Regions from separate parts of the Paenibacillus sp. HWE-109 genome, predicted to be linked through region 3. Evidence: riboswitches for the same ligand, from Rfam matches in the RefSeq annotation. Region 3 holds a riboswitch; each other region holds the start of a gene.
The links. Region 3 has a riboswitch for cyclic di-AMP ahead of LOZ80_RS39260 (stalk domain-containing protein). Riboswitches for the same ligand answer to the same signal wherever they lie in the genome.
Positions count from the first base shown of each region.

Region 1: linked by a shared signal. The riboswitch ahead of LOZ80_RS29425 (C40 family peptidase) and the one ahead of LOZ80_RS39260 (stalk domain-containing protein) in region 3 are both predicted to bind cyclic di-AMP.
Region 2: linked by a shared signal. The riboswitch ahead of LOZ80_RS32490 (resuscitation-promoting factor) and the one ahead of LOZ80_RS39260 (stalk domain-containing protein) in region 3 are both predicted to bind cyclic di-AMP.

Region 1 is NZ_CP091881.1:6,858,749-6,862,507, forward strand. Features, by position in the region: gene LOZ80_RS29415 (M1 family metallopeptidase) at 1-795, shown strand, start outside; gene LOZ80_RS29420 (hypothetical protein) at 822-1,640, shown strand; cyclic di-AMP (ydaO/yuaA leader) riboswitch at 1,808-1,948, shown strand; gene LOZ80_RS29425 (C40 family peptidase) at 1,952-2,425, shown strand; gene LOZ80_RS29430 (cryptochrome/photolyase family protein) at 2,519-3,759, shown strand, end outside.
Region 2 is NZ_CP091881.1:7,566,873-7,570,631, reverse strand. Features, by position in the region: gene rnmV (ribonuclease M5) at 1-53, opposite strand, end outside; gene LOZ80_RS32490 (resuscitation-promoting factor) at 170-1,309, opposite strand; cyclic di-AMP (ydaO/yuaA leader) riboswitch at 1,598-1,787, opposite strand; gene LOZ80_RS32485 (ABC transporter ATP-binding protein) at 2,070-2,810, shown strand; gene LOZ80_RS32480 (ABC transporter permease) at 2,810-3,759, shown strand, end outside.
Region 3 is NZ_CP091881.1:8,951,152-8,954,910, forward strand. Features, by position in the region: gene LOZ80_RS38515 (hypothetical protein) at 1-75, shown strand, start outside; gene LOZ80_RS38520 (hypothetical protein) at 278-604, opposite strand; gene LOZ80_RS39260 (stalk domain-containing protein) at 735-1,526, opposite strand; cyclic di-AMP (ydaO/yuaA leader) riboswitch at 1,531-1,682, opposite strand; gene LOZ80_RS38535 (hypothetical protein) at 1,843-2,139, shown strand; gene LOZ80_RS38540 (PspA/IM30 family protein) at 2,168-2,812, shown strand; gene liaF (cell wall-active antibiotics response protein LiaF) at 2,853-3,641, shown strand; gene LOZ80_RS38550 (sensor histidine kinase) at 3,667-3,759, shown strand, end outside.

The sequences.
Region 1 (3,759 bases), 2.1 Mb from region 3:
GTTGTTCACGAGATCGGCCATCAGTACTTTTACGGACTTGTCGCCAGCAATGAATTCGAGGAAGCTTGGCTGGATGAAGGCTTTACCTCCTATGCGGAGGACAAGGTCATGGAAATGGATTATGGGGTTTCCCCTAATCTGGCGGTCGAGTCCAGCTATATTACTTCCCCTAATACATTGAATCAGAATGCATGGGCCTACACCGGACATGATCAGTATGCGGAAAATGTGTATACACGAGGGAAACTTGTGCTGAAAGCTATTGAGAAACAAGTCGGTACGAAGACAATGGACCGCATCATGCGCACCTACTTCCAGAAATGGGAGTTCAAACACCCTTCGACGAAGGATTTTCAAAATGTCGTTGAGGACGTGACCAAAACCAAATGGGATGATTTCTTCAATGAATATGTGTATGGCGCGATGATGATGGATTACTCCGTGGAGAGTATCCAAGTGAAAGCCAGCGGAATGAAAGAGAAGCCCTCCTATGACAGCACGATTGTCATTTCGAAGAAAGGCGGCAATTCACCGGAGGTTCCTATCCACTTCCATTTCGCTGACGGCACCTCGCTCGACAAAACGTGGGATGGCAAGGAAAGCCGGATTGAATTCAAATTAACCCACACGGCACCTGTAGATTGGGTTCGCATTGATCCTAAGTATTCACTCATTCTAGAAAACAAGCACATCAACAATTATCTGCAAACAGAAGTGAATCCGAAGTGGAAAATCCGTTGGAATCTCGGCATCATTCAATTCTTGCAAGCCATTTTCGGCTGGGTTTCCTGGTAAAGCATAACCCTTAAGGAGGGACCTCCATGACATCCTATCTCAAATCCGGCTTAAGGGCAGCTTTCGCGCAGCCTTTCGCCACGATCATCTTGTTCGTGTATCAAATGGGCTGGAGCATTCTGCTCTATAAGCTGGTGCAGGGGGTGCTTGTCCCTCTTATGCACCGCTTTCCAGGCGGTGAGCAGCCCAAAGAAGCGCTGCAGGTGTTCCTGGCTGAAAGCCAGTTTCAGCTCATGAAAACTGATCTGAGCCATTCCTATCTCTGGTGGCTCGGAGCTCTGCTGGCGCTGCGCATGCTGCTCACGCCGGTGCTCAGCAGCGGCGTGTATTACTCGCTCACGCATTCTGAACAAAATGCCGGCTATCGCTTCTTCCGAGGCATCAAGGTGCTGACGCTCCCTTTCCTCCTTGCGTATATCGCGCGAATTGCACTTACCTTGCTGCCGCTCATTTGGCTGCTGCCCAAAGCGCAAACAACCTTGGCGCACAGCACCTCTTATGAGCAGGCTGCCCTGCAGTTGCTGCCATGGTTCATCGGCATGCTGGTCTATGGATTTCTCTTGCATCTGCTCTTCATGTATGTGCAATTCGCGCTTGCCGGCCATCTGGGTGTTCTCTCCACCGTCATTACCTTTATTCGCTATTCGTTTCCTATTGTCGGACTGGCGCTCCTTCTTTTGCTTAGCTCGGGACTATTGGCAGGGCTCACGATTACGGCTACTTACCTATGGGCAGGTCTGGTAGCGCTAATCATTTATCAGCTATTCCCACTTTTCCACATATTCCTGCAAATTTGGGCGATCACGTCACAATTCAAACTGCTTTCCGCTAAATTGAACGGTTAAAATCAACAAAAAAAGCTTATACTGACTTAAATTTCCTCATTCCTCAGCGAATGGGGATTTTTTTGTCTGTTTAGCTGTGTTTTCCACACTTTTTCAAAAGAAAGCGTTCATAAAAAGAGGAATTTAGATCTTTATGACGAATTACAAGGACTAGCATCAAAAAAACCAAATATTTCATGCCGAATTCTCCATTTCATGGGGAAACGGGGGAACCACTACCCGGGTGAATTGATCTTGCAAGACAGGGATCATAGGGAACCTTCAACCGAACCCTCCAGCTAACCTCGTAGGCACCGGAAGGAGACAAGCAGTTGAAAAAGATTGTTGCTCTTGTTTTTAGTCTTGTTTTGTTTTTGAGTGTAGCTTTAGGAAGTGTATCAGCGTCACAATCTAAGTTGGATGAAACGGTTGACGGATTGCTCGGTGTTCCGTACAGAGATGCGGGAACGACAACAAAGGGCTTTGATTGCTCTGGATTCACCGCATACGTTTTCGACCAGTTCGGCATTGACCTTCCTCATAGTTCATCTTCTCAAAATACAGAAGGCTATTGGGTTGACAAAAGTGATCTTCGCAAAGGTGATCTTGTGTTCTTCAACACAGGTGGCAAAGGTGTTTCTCACGTAGGTATCTACCTTGGAAACGGTGAATTCATTCATTCCGCATCCAATGAAGGTATTGTGAAAAACAAACTAAGCGAATCCTATTATGCGAAACGGTATGTATCCGCCAGACGCGTTCTGTGGGATGATATCTACAATCAGCTGACTGCTGAATCCAAGTAATTTTCCTGCAATACTATGAATAAAGCCTGGACAAGCCTCAGCTCGAAAGAGCCGCTTTCCAGGCTTTTATTCTGTCGGGAGGCCTAGTCTATAATGAAATTATTCCTACATCGGAAGGATTTGCGGGTAGATGATCTGGCTGCATTCAACTACTTGTTGAGCAGTGGCGGACCTAGTCTGCATATGCTTATTCTCGATCCGTTTTTACTGCGCCATTCTAGACATGAAGCCCATAGCGGCAAGCAATTTCTGCGGTATGTGAGACGGTTGATGAACCTTTATAAGCAATATGGTAAAACGATCTATGTGGTGTACGGAGAGCCGGAAGTTGTTCTTGAACAAGTGCTGCACAACGCACCGATAGATGAGGTTATCGTACATAGGGATTTCACGCCTTATTCCAAAACACGCGATCGGAAGCTTCGTGAAGCCGCTCGAGCACGAGGTGTACCGTTCACGGAATTCGTTGATCACACCTTGGCGGATTTAGCCGATTTCCAGATTTCCTCTGGCAAAAGCGGTCCTTACAAAGTTTATACCCCCTTTTATAAAAAGCTAAACACCTACTTGCAAACTTTCTATCGTCCTTCTTCGCCGCTTCATCTGGGTGATTTGTCGACGGTGGATCTCGCCCAGTTGGAGGGCAGCCAACGCTTATTGGAGCTCTTCCAAAGCTGGGTTCCCCCTTTCTCTCTCGAAGATTATTTCCCTGCTGAAAATCCTATAGAATCACTGGAAGATTTCCTGACGGACCATCTCCCCTTCTATGCGGCACGCCGCGACTATTACGCTTATGATGGCACAAGCTCACTTAGTGCCGCGATTAATGCAGGCGCCATCTCGATCCGCAAGGTGTACGAGGCAGTCATGGAGCAGGAACATTCGGCCGCGTGGGTGCGCCAACTGGTGTGGCGGGATTTCTATTTGTATCAATCTATCTACGATGAGAACTTTTTCAGCTATGAGAAGACGTTTGACTTCACCAACCTGAGTGATCGGCATTTCGAGGCTTGGCGCAAAGCTGAAACCGGCGTGCCCATCATTGATGCAGCGATGACAGAGCTCAATGATACCGGCCGCATGCCCAATCGGCTGCGAATGATTACAGCCATGTTCCTCACGAAGAACTTGCTGTGTCCATTTACGCTGGGCGAGCAGTATTTCCGCTACAAACTCAGTGATTACGACAATACCCTTAACCGCGGCGGGTGGTTATGGTGCGCCTCTTTGGGCTTCGATGCGTCGCCCTATTTCCGCATTATGAATCCCGTGACGCAATCGATCACCTATGATCCGAGCGGCCAATACCTGCGCAGATGGCTGCCGCAGATGAC
Region 2 (3,759 bases), 1.4 Mb from region 3:
CGGATGGCCGTTGTATCGTCTTTTCCTTCGACGACAATGACTTCTTTAATCATAACGGTTCCCTTCCCAGTACGCAGAAAAAGAAGAGGGGTCCCCTCTTCTTTCGCCCAGGCTGCTTGCCTGGCAACGTATATATGACATTCTTCCCGCCGAAACAGACGTTTACACGTTAGTTTTCGGAAGGCTTTTTCGGTCCGACCACGTAGACCGTATACCCCTGTTTTGTTCCGAATTTATTGGCATAACCATTATCCTCGAAGTAGACATCAATAGTTTGGCCCTTCACACCGCTGCCGGTATCTTCTGCACGGCGGAAACCAATACCTTCAATGTACACCCACCAACCGAGTGGAATGACTTTGGGATCAACAGCAATTGTTCTTCCTTCCGTTACGGTAGTGCCCGTATAGGTTTTACCATAACCAGGAGTCCCCTCTGATTTACCTGTTGATTCGGCTCCCGCTGAGTAAGCCGTGAGCTTCACATTTTTGAGGATTTGTTTATAACCGAAAGTAACCCCATTCTTCGAAACTTCATCCACGCTTGGCGAGGAAGCCGAAAGAACCACGACCGGATTCTTCGTGCCAATCGACACGACTTTCTTAATGCTTTCTGTTTGTACTTCTTCACCCACAACTGCTTCCGCGACTAAAACACCGTCTTCGAAAGTCTTTTCTTTCTTCTTCAAGAGCACGCCTTCTTTGCCTTCTTGGACGATTTGCTCTTTGCCTTTGAGCAGCGATGCGTCGTTCTTTTTTTCCGTATCGAACGCGATCGGCTCTGTGACTGCCTCCGTCTCTTTTTTCACACGGACGATTTTGACTGCATCGCCGGAAGCCAGAGCGGCTGTCGGTTCGGGAGTGATCTTGTCAAGCTCCCCAAGTGCAATATGTAAACGTTGCAATGCACTTTCTACCGTTCTTGCAGTTGTGTAAACAGTGGTGGTCTTTCCATCAGCAGTCAATTGAATTGGTGATGCATGCTCGATAACAAATTTGTCTCCGCCTTTGATTTTGGTCGTAGGCATTGCAGATATTTCATCGTGTTCACCAATCGTTATGGCTTGTTCATCCAGTAGGCGTTGCAGGACCCATTGTTTCGTATGTACAACGGTTTCTTGTCCATTCACAACCACGGATACGCTCTTGGTAGCCGTACCGTACAACAACACCAAAAACATGAAAGTCATTGCGATTGAGATAAGAGCTAAGCTTAAAATCAAACGCAAGTTTTCATGCTTCCATCGCAATGCGAAGGACATGCTGGATGATCGTTTTACATGGGTCTCGCTAAATGAGATACTGCCCACTTCTTCGGTCCTCCTTCAAAGCCTCGCCGCCAGGTTACAGCATGATTAAATTTGACGCGACTAAGGTTTTTTAGTTTAACTTAATGTGTTCGCCTTCCACAGACGCTACTAAACGCCGTTTTCGGTCGTCCCACACCATGTTGCCATTCATCATTCTATGAATTCCGGGTCCTTTTTAGTCGTCCATCCTGCGTACAGCACCGAAAGAAGACAAAAAGCCAGCAAGAAGAGGACTCTTCTCGCTGGCATAGTTTGCATAGTTAAATACACAAATAGCACGAACGACAATCGTTACCTCTCTTACGCTTACGAGGTTAGCTGACGGATTCGGACGTGAGAGTCGCCCTACTACAAGCATACACAGTATGCTCTAAGATTCACCCCTGTTACTCACTCTGTTTACTTCAGCAACGCCAAGGCTGCTTTAGCTTACAGTGGTTCCCCCGTTCCCATAAATGGAACTCAGCGAATGGAAAATCGGCAAATTGGTTATTAAGTTATTATGAAAAGTATATTACGCTGTTAATCTGAACCTGTAAAGGCAATGACACCTGCTAAAAAGGGCTAAATCGCCGAAAATTAGCTTAATTATCCAACAAAACTGCCTTTTATCTACATTTAACTCTTTATAACGTACGAATACTAACTATCTTCGAATTTATACTGTCAAACTAGGCTTGGAAAGCAAATTTGTTTATAATGATCGTGTACAAAACGGATTCGAAAATGCCAATAATTTGCTATTTAGGGAGGCACTGAGATGGGGCCCATTTTACAAGTTGACGCTTTATACGGGGGATATTTACCGAACAAACCTGTTCTTCATGACCTGACTTTTTCGATTCTTCAGGGCGAAATGATGGGTCTGATTGGACTGAATGGAGCAGGCAAAAGTACGACGATTAAGAACATCCTCGGCTTGCTTCAACCTCAGAAGGGAACGATCCGCATCAATGGATTGACACTAGCTGAACAGCCGCTCCCTTATCGGGCCACTTACGCTTATGTTCCTGAGAGTCCGGAGCTTTATGAAGAACTAACCATCCGTGAACACCTCGAACTTACCGCAATGGCCTACGGTTTATCAAGGGAAGATTACCTGAGTCGCTCTCACGCATTATTAGAGCAGTTTCACATGCAGGACAAGTTAAACAGCTTCGCCAGCCACCTATCCAAAGGGATGAAGCAAAAAGTAATGATCATGAATGCCTTCCTGATCGAACCTTCTTTATATATCATTGATGAGCCCTTTCTCGGACTCGACCCCTTAGCCATTCGGTCTTTATTAGAACTTATGGTTAAAATGAAAAATAAAGGCGCCTCTTTCCTCATATCCTCGCATATTTTGTCTACGATTGAGAAATATTGCGACAACTATGTCGTTTTGCACCGAGGCCATATGGTGGCACAAGGAAATTTAGTCGAATTGCGCGATCAATCCGATCTTCCTGCAGCATCCCTGGACGACATTTTCTACAAGCTCGTTAAAGGGGATTCGTGATGAGCCATATGGACATGAATACCCGTTCTCTTTGGCAGCAAAGATTCCAACATTATATGAAGGAATCTATAGGCTACTGGCAATATGCGGCACGCAGCAATTTTCTTGGCCTTGTGTTGTTTCTTGTCATTCTTGCTTCCTATTATTACGCAAAAATATTACAGCGTCTTCCGACAGATTATCCCTATTTGTGGTTCGTGCTGCTCTTGCTCGTTCCGTCGATTGCTTCCAGCCCAATTCGAACTCTGGTGCGGAGCGCAGACCGCATGTTCCTGCTGCGAATCGAACACCAAATGGGCGCTTATTTCCGCAGCAGCTTCATTTACAGCTTCTCGCTGCAAGCTATTTTGACCTTCCTCGCGTGGGTTGTGTTATGGCCGCTTTATCATCACTGCCTTGGGGCTAACGCGCAGCATTTCTTATTGATGCTTGTCTTCCTTCTTCTAATAAAGACTGCTAATTTATTGGCGAGCTGGCAAGAGAGCCGCTTCGCACATGAACGCGCACGAATGGTCTCGGCCAGCTTCCGTTGGCTAGCCACAATTGCTCTTCTTATCCTGCAATTCCACTACCATATGCTATGGGCAAGCGCTGCCGCCATTGTGCTTATTATGATCTGGTTAGCGCTCACGCGTTTCGTTTCCAAATATATGATTGGATGGGATTACCTGATCGCCAGAGAAAGGCAGCAGCAAGCCAGACTTTACGCCTTTTTCAACTGGTTCGTGGATGTGCCTGCGCTGCCAACACGAATAACCCGCAGAGCTTGGGTCAGCGGGTTGACACGGTTTATTCCTTTTAGACAAGATGCTTCTTATTTGTACATATATATGAAGACTTTGCTGCGTACGGAACTATTCACAATCATCTTGCGGCTGACGGTCATAGGAACATTCGCCATTGCTGTTTCAAGCAGCAGCACAGCAAGAATAGCAATCTTCCTCATCTG
Region 3 (3,759 bases):
AACATGCAAGAGTGCGATGAAATGATGACAATGATGATGAATATGATGCGTGAAATGAAACAAACTTCCATGTAAAAGGATTGACATAAGAATCTCCCAATTCTTATGAGAACCGATCGGCAGAGCAGTCATCTGCATGCCTTAGAACGTAATCAGCCAACCATGCCAGTGGGGCTGAACACAATGTTAAACTTCATGGCAAAGCAGTCCTCTGTATGCCATATTCTCCTTCGTTTCTAACCGTCCGAATCTTCTATTTAAACACAATCCTACATTCTTAAACCTTATTTGCTTTAATTAACTTCACAATCTCAAGTCGTTTCAGCTTAAGCTCCCATACTTTCTCCCGCAATTGCTCTTCTTCGGTGGAGTTCTGCTTGTGATCCTTTAATTGTTGGAATAATTTCAGCATATTTCGGTTGATGGAATCAAACATTTGCCATAGTTGAAATTCAAATTGACGAGTCAAATGAAGCTCAAATTGATTTAATGTTTGGAGGATTTGTTGCTGCCATTCCGTATCTCCTAGTGCTAGAGCATAATTGTATAGATCAAGATGATCGTTAATCCAGGTTTGGGCAATGGGGTGTTTGTAAGTGAACATCTTGAACAGCTCCTTTTTTTAAAACCTTATACCGAGTATTATACTAGGAATTATCAGGAATTCAAGTGCTATATATAAAAAAAGTTGGATTTTGTGAAAAAAGATCTCACAAATCCAACTTTTTATTTGTTTAATTTGATAATTTATATACTTTAATGGTTTGGATGCCGAATTTTCTTAATGTTGTCTGGGAACCAGGAACAAAGATATCCAGGTGCTTTCCTTTAACAGAACCGCCAGTATCTGTTGCGTAGGCATACATGCCGCCTGCTGGTAACCCATTGAAGGTATAACCTTCTATATAGAGCTTTGATCCAAGCGGGATTACAGATGGATCAACAGCTACAGTTCCAATGGAAAGGGGATTGCCGAGAAAATCTAGAGCTGCATATCCGCCATTTTCAGCAGGATCTGCAGAATAGACCGTCGATTGAAAGAGTTCATAATCGGGTGCATGGTGATTGCCATCCTTGCTAAGTATCGCTATATTGCTGCTAGCGTCCCACTGAACGGGTATGTCGGAAGCATTGCTAAGAAAACGAAGAGGCACATAAACGCGGCCATCTTGGAATTCAGCATGGGTATCCATCATGACGGTGTTATTATCGATTTCTGCTTCTTTTTGACCCGAAACCAAAGTGATGGTGTGCTTGTCATTGTTCAGTACGACTTTGATTTGATTGCCTTCTTTGTGCCATTGCACGTCATAACCTAATTTCTCCGTTACGAAACGAACGGGTACTTGCGTGGCATGATTGCCATCCAGATAGGGCTGTGCATCCGGAAATTGCACCAGATCATCATTGACTTGCACTTTCACATCCATCTCGGCCGCGTGGGCGGAACATGGGGAAAGAAAGCCTCCTGCCAAGACTGTTAAAGACACAGCAAGGCTAGTTAACCCTTTTGTAAGCTTATTCAATTGGTGAGCCTCCTTCATGAGCCTTCGAGGTTAGTTGACGGGTTCGGGAAGAAGGTTCTCCCTAGTCTGCTCCGCGAAAGAGCAAATATTCACCCCAAGTAAATCGTCCCCCGTACCGGCACTTTGTCTGTGCACCGGACTCGGCTTTAGATAGTTTACCATCGAACATTCAGGCGGAACAACGACCAAAATATGGATGGTCCCAAAACCATACTGGACTTAGGTCTAGGAACAAAACAGTCGCGAGTCCGTTTTGAGCGGTACTTGTTTCAGCTAGAATGAAGACATGAAGCAAACACGAAGGGCGGTTGGCAAGATGAGGTTGGATCGATCAAAAAGTATCGCATTGCTTTTCATTACAGTAGGCTTACTGATTTGTTTACATCAATTTGGTCATTTAATGGGATGGCTGATTCCGGTGTCCATGGTGGTGTTGGGCTATGTCGGCATACAGAATGAAAAGAAAATAGGATGGTTGATTTTTGGCATAGGGGCTTTGATCTTGACGTTCAAATTGTCTGGACTCCTGATTCTCGGTTTGGCTGTGTGGATGTTGGTTTATGGCTTCCGCTTGCTGAAGAAACAGGATGTTCCATCTAATCATGAATTTTAATCGATGAGAAAATAGGAGGTGTGGCATAATGAGCATATTGAATCGGATTGGTAAAATGGCTGAGACGGCCTGGCAGGAAGCTGCTTGCAAGCTGGATCAGCATGAGCGGGGAGGCAGCGCCTCAGAAGCGGGGCAGCGCGGGATCAAGGCGCTGGAACAGCGCTATGAGGAAGCGCTGCAGCATACGATAGAGCTGAGACGGCTATGTGTGAACGCCGAGGAGATGGCGCAGCTGCGGAGCGAGCAAGCTGAGCTGGCGATGCGCGCCGGCGAAGAGGACCTCGCGCGGATGGCACTGCAAGAGAAGCTGCGCGAGGAAGCCGCTAGCGAGCAGTTCCGCGCGCAATACGCAAGCAGCCAGGACTTGTGCCTGGCGCTTGCGGATGAATTGCGCGGGCTGCGTGCCGGGCACGCAGCAGGTGAACGGCAGCCGGAAGGCGGGCTGCCGCCGAAGGATGCTCGCGACACATGGCGCGAGCTGGAAGTGACCGGCCGCGAGCTTGGCCGGGAAGCGCTGCAAGGCCTCCGCGTCGCGGGCCGCCTGTCGCGTGAGACGCTGAAGGAAGCCGGCGGCAATCTTCAGCAGGAGCTGCGCTCGCTGCGCGGCAAGCTCAAGCAGGATTGGCAGCATCAGAGCTTCAGCGAAGAAAAGGACTCGAGCGGCAAGAAATAGCCGCGAATCATCGTGCAGCGCCGGAGACACGGCGCACCGCATGACCTTCAAGATTCACGAAAAAGCCTTGCCGATCAAGGATTTCATCTTGGAGGTCGTCCATTCTTATGGTATGCTAGGGTTCTATATCAGCTATTTAAATTTGGCAGCCAGAGGAGGTGCAGCGATGGGCGAAGAAACCAAAAACAACCGCAGCCGGAATACAGCACTTGTGCTGATTGGAGCCGGTCTTTTTTTGCTTCTAGACCATACGATAGGCTTTTTCCCCATTCTTGCGATTATCCTCGTCTTGCTTGGTATTCATCGGGTTCGTTCACGTAAAGAACGCAAGGGCTATGTGTTGATCGGCATCGGGGCGGTCATCTTATTCGGAGATCACATTACAATTGTGTTTTCTATTGTTTTAATTTCACTAGGCCTGTTTTTTATACGGTCGAAGCAAGTGCACAAGGACGATACGTATATTCAAAAGCAAAAGCTGATGGACAGCGTCCGCTTGGGCCGCGAGCCGTGGATTTTGCGCAACAGCTCGACTTGGTACATTATCGGTGAAACGTATATTGATCTCTCCCTTGCGATTCTGGAACAAAAAGAAACCACGTTGATTCTACAAGGGGTCGTCGGTGATGTGGACATTAAAGTGCCTGATGATATCGGTGTCTCCGTAGCTACTTCCGTGACTTTTGGACAAATTCAGGTGGCCAATGAGAAGGAATCCGGCGTAATGAACAAATTAACATGGCAATCACCCAACTATGAGCACTGTGATCATCGTGTGAAACTAGTTCTTTCCTACATCGTAGGAGATATCAAGATTAAAGTAATGTAACGTAGTGGAGGAGGTTCAGTACCTATTGGACGGCTATAAACGGCGATTAACCAACATGATATGGCGCAGTATGGCTGAATCAATCATCTTTAGTTTCTTTGTCTTAGGCGCTATTATT